Regions from separate parts of the Luteibacter aegosomatissinici genome, predicted to be linked through region 2. Evidence: predicted binding sites of a transcription regulator. Region 2 holds the regulator's gene; the other holds the start of a gene.
The links. The regulator FliA, encoded in region 2, starts transcription of late flagellar genes. The targets are predictions, from matches to a motif close to TAAAGTTTNNCNNNCNNNGGCCGATAA.
Positions count from the first base shown of each region.

Region 1: the regulator FliA is predicted to act here: its motif matches at 2,547-2,573, upstream of L2Y97_RS09390 (GGDEF domain-containing protein).

Region 1 covers NZ_CP095742.1:2,094,823-2,099,006, forward strand. Annotated here, with positions in the region: gene L2Y97_RS09385 (vWA domain-containing protein) at 1-956, opposite strand, end outside; gene L2Y97_RS09390 (GGDEF domain-containing protein) at 1,013-2,509, opposite strand; gene L2Y97_RS09395 (anti-sigma factor) at 2,622-3,335, opposite strand; gene L2Y97_RS09400 (sigma-70 family RNA polymerase sigma factor) at 3,332-3,892, opposite strand; gene L2Y97_RS09405 (hypothetical protein) at 4,024-4,184, shown strand, end outside.
Region 2 covers NZ_CP095742.1:3,719,529-3,723,712, forward strand. Annotated here, with positions in the region: gene L2Y97_RS16705 (chemotaxis protein CheA) at 1-1,102, opposite strand, end outside; gene L2Y97_RS16710 (protein phosphatase CheZ) at 1,110-1,751, opposite strand; gene cheY (chemotaxis response regulator CheY) at 1,761-2,162, opposite strand; gene L2Y97_RS16720 (RNA polymerase sigma factor FliA) at 2,193-2,924, opposite strand; gene L2Y97_RS16725 (MinD/ParA family protein) at 2,921-3,796, opposite strand; gene flhF (flagellar biosynthesis GTPase FlhF) at 3,866-4,184, opposite strand, start outside.

The DNA of each region.
Region 1 (4,184 bases), 1.6 Mb from region 2:
TTGGTCGAGCCGCCTGCGCCGAGCGAATCGATTGCCGCGTTGATCTTCGCGTGCTGGTCGCCCGCCGTGGCGGGCAGGGCGACACAGGTGCTTCCGGCGTAGGTCACCAGCGAGATGCGGTCCTGGGCGCGCAGCTTCGGCACGATCTGCTTCAGCGAGGCCTTGAGCAGCGGCAGCTTGTCGGGCTCGTTCATCGAGCCGGAAACATCGACGAGGAACACGAGGTTCGCGGCTGGTATCTCACTGGCTGGCACGGTGTAGCCCTGGATGCCGACGAGCAGCAACTGCCGGTTCGGGTTCCACGGTGAAGGCGCGAACTCGGTGGTCACGGTGAACGGGCGCGAGCGATCCTTTGGTGCGGTGTAGCCGTAGTTGAAGTAGTTGATGAACTCTTCGCTACGCACCGCGTCGGCCGGCGGCAGCTGGCCCTGGTTCAGCAGATGGCGCACGTTGGTGTAGGAACCGGTATCCACATCGATGCTGAAAGTGGATACCGGGTCGGCCGCGGCCTGGTGCACCGGGTTGGTGTCGCGGTGTGCGTAACGGCTGGTGTCCACATCCTGCATGGCCACGGCGCCCATGTAGCCCATCACCGGTGCGCTGGCCATGACCTTTGCCGTGGGCTGGTTCATCGCCGGTGTGCCTGGCGCGGGCGGAGCAGGCGGTGGCGGTGGTGCGGCCAGCGCCACCGGCCCTGCGTAACCCAGTGCTTCCTGGGCCACGGCGGGCGCCCCGGCGGCACGCGCGTCACGACGCACCTGCGGGCGAACCCTGGGTGGCATGGGTGCACCATAGCCATAGCCGGCATCGGTGAGGGTGGCGCAGTTCGTATCCGCTTCGGGCACGGGCGGCGCCGGCGTCGGGTGGCGCGCCTGCGGCGGCTCGGCACCGGCGGCGCCGGCGGCAACCACCAGGCCGGTGAAGAGCAGGGAAAGGGTGATGCGTAGCGTGTTCATCGTGCATGGCCTCCTTGGGGGCATGCAGATGAAACGGAGCAACAGGGCAAACGGGGTTAACCGGCGCGCACTGAATTTTCCAGGCGAGCCTCGCTGGGCCCACCCACGCGGTTACGGCCGTTGTGCTTGGCGCGGTACAGGGCCCGGTCGGCCGCGTTGAGCAGCTCCAGCGGGCCGCCAGCGGTACTGGCCTGGATTGCCGCGACGCCGATGGTGATGGTCAGCACGCCGAACGGGCTGCGTGGATGGACGATATCCTGGGCTTGCACCTGGGCACGCAGGTCCTCGGCCAGTGCCATGGCTTCCATCAATCGCGTACCCGGCGCGACCACGGCGAACTCCTCGCCGCCGAAACGGGCCACGAAATCGCCTACGCGCAACCCACGCGATACCAGGGTCGAAGCCAGTGCACGCAAGCAGTCATCGCCGGCCAAATGGCCGTAGCGGTCGTTGTACTCCTTGAAGAAATCGACATCGATCATCAACAGCGCAATGGGCTCGCGTTGGCCGGGGCGGTGCCACTCGCGGAGCAGGCGTTCATCCAGCGCGCGGCGGTTGGCCAGCCCGGTCAGGCTATCGACGAAGACGAGGCCCTCCAGTTCGTCACGGCTGCGCGACAGGCGGAATTCTTCTTCCACCAGGTCCACCTGGGCCAGCGTGCCGCGCAGGCCAATGCCGATCACCGCCGCGATGGCCCCGGCGATGCCCAGCGAGGGGTAGCCCGGGATCACCATGAGGCCGAACCCGAGCACGCTCATGGCGAGGAAAGTGGGGCTGGCACTTTGGACAAAGCGAATGAGGTACACCGGCGGGTGCCAGTGGCGTTGCGGCTTGCGCGACAACGTGGCGATGCACAGCGCGAGGAACGGTACATCCAGCAAGGCGTCCCACGGCGAATCACCGAAATCGGGGTGGCCGCCGAGGGCGACGTAGTGGTTGTAGAAATACCCGGACGCTGCGTAGCAGACGAAGAACGCCATGACCGCGCGGAAGAAATAGTGGTCATCGGCGCGATCGGTGGCGAGGAAGCGCAGCAACGCCGCGACGGCCAGGCATACGTTCTCGAAATCGAGCATGTGCGCGACATCGATGGCCTGCTGGGGGCCCATGGCGCCTTCGAGCGAGACGATGGAGAACGTGCGCACGTAGAACAGCACGCCAAGGAGGGCGGCCAGCACCAGGTCGATCGCCAGTGCCCAGCGTTTGCGCGCGGCCACCGGCGCCGACGACACCGCAACGAGCACCGGCAGGACGTACAGGATGTAGAAGAACATGCTGTCGCCCGGTGCCGGGTTGGAATTATCCAGCACGTAGTTCTGCCGGGCCGACAGGGACATGCCCACGGTCCAGAGCATGAGGCTGCCCAGCAGCAGCCACCAACGGCTGTCCCGCGGTGTGCCCGAGCGGTGCCAGGCCAGCACCGTGCTGGACATGGCCGCGATCGAGGCGGCGAAGAAAAAGCCGTACGAGATCGCCATGCCGCCGGCCGGCGTGACCGCCAGCGCGCTAGCGTGGACCGCGAGGATGACCATCGCGGCAATGACGAGTTTCATGGCGTGCTCAATGCCCCCTGCCTGCAACGCTATGGTCATATCGGCGGGCTCGCGGCAAAGTTGAGCCCAGCGCTCAATATCTTAGGGCGCGTTTCTCGACAAATGTGAAGGCTCACGCCGCCCGGATGCTGCCCTTGGCGATCACCGGGCCGGTGGGCTGGCCCGTGGGTGAGCCGCCGGTGGGTTCCACCGATACAGCGAGCGCCGCCGTGGGGCCCAGGCGGTCCAGGACGGCTTTGGGCAGCGTGAAGCGCTTGGCGTCCTGTGCGGGGAACGTGCCCACCGAGATGGGTGTGCCCCCGGCGGGGATCAGCCACAGCTCTGTATCGTGCCCGGCGGCGGTGGGCTTGGGGCTCGCGGGCACCACCAGCAGTTCGCGACGATCGACGTCCATGGTCGCGGTCCACGCGGCCACGCCATCGTTACCTGCGAGCGTGGACACCATGAGCACGGCGGGGCTATGCGCAGCGGGTGGTACCTGCGGCGTGCGGTTGAAAGTCAGCACGAGCAGGCATGCGGCCAGCGCCGATGCCCCGACGCCGATCCATCGCCACAACGCCAGGCTGTCCCACAGGCTCGGGCGTGGCGGCTCGGCCAGGCCAAGGCGGCGGCAGATGCCCTCCCACGCGTGCTGCGGCGGGTCGACGGCCGCTACTTCGATGGCCAGCGGCGCAAGCCACGCCTGCCACACGGCCACGGCAGCCTCTGCCTCGGGCTGGTCGGCGATCTCCCGGGCCACCGCGGCACGTGCATCGGCATCGAGAAGGCCGAGCACGTATTCCGCGTAGCGGAGGTTGTCCTTGTCGTTATCGAAGGTCGTATTCATGAGCCCAGGCACGCACGCAACTGCATCAGGCCGCGGCGAATCCAGCTTTTCATGGTGCCCAGCGGCACCTTGGCGCGGTCTGCCAGTTCGTTATACGTGGCGCCGCCAAAAAAGGCTTCACGGATGGAGCGGCGCTGGGGGGCGTCCAGCTGATCCAGGCAGGTGCGCAGGCGGCCGTACGCGTCGCCAGCCTCGGCGCGTGCCGCCGGGCCCGGCTCGGGATCGACGATGGCCTCCCATGCCACATCGGTGACCGCCACGGCGCCAGGTCGCTGACGCAGGCGATCGATGGCCTTGTTGCGGACGACGGTCACCAGCCAGGTGAAGGCGCTGGACAGGGAGGGATCGAACGAGCCTGCCCGGCGCCACACGGTAACGTAGGCCTCCTGCAAGACTTCGTCGGCCTCGGCGCGGTCGCCCACCAGGCGCATGCACACACCATAGAGGCGCGGCGAGGTGGCGTTGTACAAGGCCTCGAAGGCTTTCTGGTCCCGGGCGCCCGTGCGCCGTAGCAGGTCGTTCAGCGCATCCCGCTCGGCGGGCGTGGTGCCTGGCATGCGTTAGGATTCCCATGGCGTTTGTGCACGGGATCTATAACACGAACGGCCGTCACGAAAACGCGACCGCGTCCGGGTCACCCTCCGCCACGTATGCCAATCACGGCGCTCCGCCTGCCTGGGATTCCCCTATGACGACGAAACGCCTGACCCTCGCCGTGCTCGCCACCTGCGCATTGCCAGCACACGCTGCCGATCGCTACGCCGGCGATGCCAGCCCCCGCGATGGCGGCCCGGTCCTCTATCGCGAGGTGCATCTTGTCGATGGGTCGCGCCAGGTCGTGAGCTACCA
Region 2 (4,184 bases):
CTTCGGCCACGCGCTCGAGTTCACCGATGGCGCGCTCCATCGGATCGTTGGTGCCACGCGGCGCTAGGTTCGTCAGGCGGTTGCGAACCAGGACGAGTTCGCCGGCCGCATCGACCAGGCTGTCGAGGCGGTGTGTGTCGACGCGGACCGTGGTGTCGGCGGCGGCAGTGGGTTGACGTTTTTCGGTGGCGGGCGCGGGTTTCGGTTTGGTCGCTGTAACGGCTGGTGCTTCGACCGGCGACGTCGCGGCAATCGGAGTGGCTGCGGGCGACGTGTGAGCAGGGGCGTCGTTGATCGCGGGCGAGCCCGCTCCTAGAGGGGTTTCGCCATTCGCGGACGGTGCGGCTGCCGATGGGTCAGCGGTGCCGCTGGGGGCGCCGGTGCCGTAGAGCTGGTCGAGCAACGCTTCGAACTCGTCGTCGCTGATAGTGTTGCTTTCGGGCGCGGGGGCGGCCGCTTCTGCAACCGGCTCGGCGGGCGCCACGGCATCGGCACCGGGGGCGCCCGTGCCGTACAGCGAATCGAGCAGCGATTCGAATTCGTCGTCGGAGATGGTGCCGGACTCAACCGGTGCAGGTGCACGTTCGGTGCGCGCTGCGTCGAGCATCGCCTCGAACTCATCTTCGATGGGGTCGTACGCCTTGGCTGGTGCCGATACCGCAGCGGCCTTTGGCGCGCTGACAGGTACGGCGAGCGCGACCGGCGCCGCCGATGCCGCGCGGCCGGGTACGACCAGGCGATCGAGCAGCGAACGCGGCGCAGGCTCGGCCGGCACCCCGGCATCGGCCGCACGCATCATGTCGTTCAGCAGATCGAGCGACTCGAGCAAGGCATCCATCAAGGCAGCATTGAGCACGAGCGCGCCATTACGCGCCTCGTTCAGCAGATCCTCCGCACGGTGGCACAGTTCCACCATGGCGTTCAGGCCAAGGAAGCCCGCACCGCCCTTCACGGTATGGAACGCACGGAACACCGCGTTCAGGAGCTCGCTATCCTCCGGCGAGGCCTCGAGATCCACGAGCTGTTCGCCCAGGGTCTCAAGTAGTTCGCGGGCCTCGATCAGGAAGACGTTGAGCAGCTCGTTGTCCAGCTCCACGCTCATGGCGGGCTCAGAAACCGAATTCGCTGAGCAGGCGATCCACTTCGTCCTGGCTGACCTTGTCGGCGGCGGGCGCATTGGCACCTGCCAGCGAACCGGTCAGGCGCACCAGCTCCACCAGCGAGTTTTCGACCTTGGCCATGAAGGCCTCGACCTGGGCAACGCGCTGGCCGGAAAGATCCTGCCAGGACTGCGCTTCCACCATTTCGCCGAAGCCGATATCGCAGTTCTGGGCAAAATCACCCACGCGCACCGCCAGCGACGTGGCATTGGCGGTGAATGCGGGATCGGCCTGGTCGAGCACGAGAAGCTCGTCGGCCTGCCTGGCGAGCGCCTGTGCCTGCGGGCGAAGTTTCTCACTGAAGTCGAGCGTGCGATGCGCCGCCTGCGAGCTCATCTCGAGCACATCGCGCAGGTGTTTGCGCGCATCGCTCATGGTGCCAGGCACGCCATCGCTGGAAATATCCGAAGCAAGGCGGCGGGCGGATTCGTGCAGGTCGCGTGCGAGGTGGCCCAGGGCCAGGAACAAATGCTGTTCGCGGCTGCGCAGCAGGCGATCGAGCGCTTGCTCGAAGGCCGCGCTGTCGTCGGCATCGAGTAGCTCGCGCAGTTCGGGTGCCACGTCCTGGCCAGCGGAAATCATCGTATTCATGTTAGTCCCTTAGCCCGCGGCCGCGGCGAGGCGTTCAAAGATCTTGTCGAGCTTTTCCTTGAGCGTGACAGCCGTGAACGGCTTCACGACGTAACCATTCACGCCGCTCTGCGCGGCGGCAATGATCTGGTCGCGGTTGTTCTCGGCGGTCACCATCAGCACCGGCAGCGATTTCAGGTTGGCGTCCGCGCGGATGGCCCGGAGCAGGTCGATGCCGGTCATGTTCGGCATGTTCCAGTCGGTGACCACCAGATCGATCGGCTGCGAGCGCAGCAGTGCCAGCGCCGCGTTACCGTCCTCCGCTTCCTGGATGAGCGTGTTGGTGAAACCCAGCTCTACCAGCAAGTTACGGACGATTCGCCGCATGGTGGAGAAATCGTCCACCACGAGGATTTTCATGTTCTTGTCCAAAGCGCTCTCCGCCTTACAGCCGCGTATTTCTTAGTGTTTGTCTTTCCAACCCGACATGCGAGCCCGGAGACGGATCAGGGCCTGGCCATGGATCTGGCACACGCGCGATTCGCTAACTCCCAGCACCGCACCGATTTCCTTCAGGTTGAGTTCTTCATCGTAGTACAGCGACATCACCAGCTTTTCGCGCTCGGGCAGCCCGTCGATCGATTCGGCGAGCGCGCTGCGCATGCCGTCCTGCTCGAACAAGCCATCCGGGCCCGAAGCGTCCGGGTCGGCAACGTCGATGGCGGAACCTTCGTCGCCCTCGGGCGCCGTCAGGCTCAGCAACCGCGCGCTCGCCGCGTCTGCCAGGATCTGGTTGTATTCCATGGCGTCGATGCCGAGGCGCTTCATCACCTCAAGATCGTCGGCATCGCCACCGGTTTCGTTCTCAATCTGCCTCGTTACTTCCGCCACCTCGCGCAATTTCCTGTGGACAGAGCGCGGGGTCCAGTCCGTCTTGCGCAGTTCATCCAGCATGGCGCCACGTATGCGGATACCCGCATAGGTTTCGAAGCTGGCCGCGCGCGTCGGCGAATAATTCCTTGCCGCCTCAAGCAAACCGATCATGCCAGCCTGCATCAGGTCGTTTGCATCGACGCTGGGCGGCAGGCGGCCCATCAGGTGATAGGCGATCCGGCGCACCAGCGGCGCATGCGTTTTTACCAGTTGATCGGCCGGAACCTTAGTGATTTCAAGGTATTCGCTCGCGACACTCACAACGGCAGCCCTCCCCCCACGTGCTCACGCCCGGCAAAAAAGCCGATGCGACCCTGACCACGGGGTTCGGGTTCACCCCATGTATCGACCGACCTGGCCAAATTCTTGAATCCCACCGCCGAACGGCTGCTCGGCCAGGCTTCGACCACTGCCGACTGGCGGCGGATCGCCTGGCGCAGGTACTCGTCGTGCGGCACCATGCCCATGAAATCGAGCGACACATCCAGGAAGCGGTTGGTCACCCGGGAAAGCTTTTCGAACAGCTGGCGCCCTTCCTGCGCATGGCGGACCATGTTGGCCACGATGCGGAAACGGTTCACCGCGAACTCGCGCGACAGCACCTTGATCAGTGCATAGGCGTCGGTCAGCGAAGCCGGTTCGTCGCAGACCACGACCACGACCTCGTCCGAGGCGGCGGCGAACATCGACACGCTGTCGGAAATGCCGGCCGCGGTATCCACGATCAGGTATTCCGGCGCCAGCGGGTATTCGTCGAAGGCGCGAATGACCGCGGCATGCTCGATGTTGGGCAACTGGGCCATGCGGCGCGTGCCCGACGTGGCCGGGATCACCTTCAGGCCATGCGGCGCTTCGAGCACCAGATCCTCGATGGCGCAGGCGCCTTCCAGCATATGACCCAGGTGGCGGGTGGGCTGCAGGCCCAGCAGCACATCGATGTTGGCCATGCCGAGGTCGGCATCCAGCAGGAGGACGTCGCGGCCCCCCATGGCCAGGGCCATGCCGAGGTTCACGGCCACCGTGGTCTTGCCCACGCCGCCCTTGCCGCCCGCGATCGCGATGCTGCGCGTGGGCCGGCGGTCGGCGAGCCAGTTGAGTCCGGCGGCCTGGGAGTTGTCGACGTGTGTGGTCATGAAGGAATTCACTGCCGTGAAAGAAGTTGCGGTTGCGGTTGCCGTAGTCACGTTCGTTACGTTCTGCGATCAGGCCAGGGCCGGGGCGGACGCGAAGCCGAAACGATCGGCAAGTATGGCGTCATCCGGTTCGTCGTTGCGCTGTTTGAGCATCTGGGCTGCCAGGCAGACCAGCTTGCGCGCGTCGGCGGAGGCAATGTCCTCAGGCACGCGCTGGCCATCCGTGGTGTAGTCCAACGGCATGCCATGCCGGATAAGGGCTGACAGTGCGCCGCCCAGCAGCGGCGCCTCGTCGAGTTTGGTCAGGATGGCGCTCTGCGGATTGAGCGGCGCATAGGCGCGCACGGCGTTATCAATCGCCTGGGCCTGCGCGTTGGCGGCCAGCACG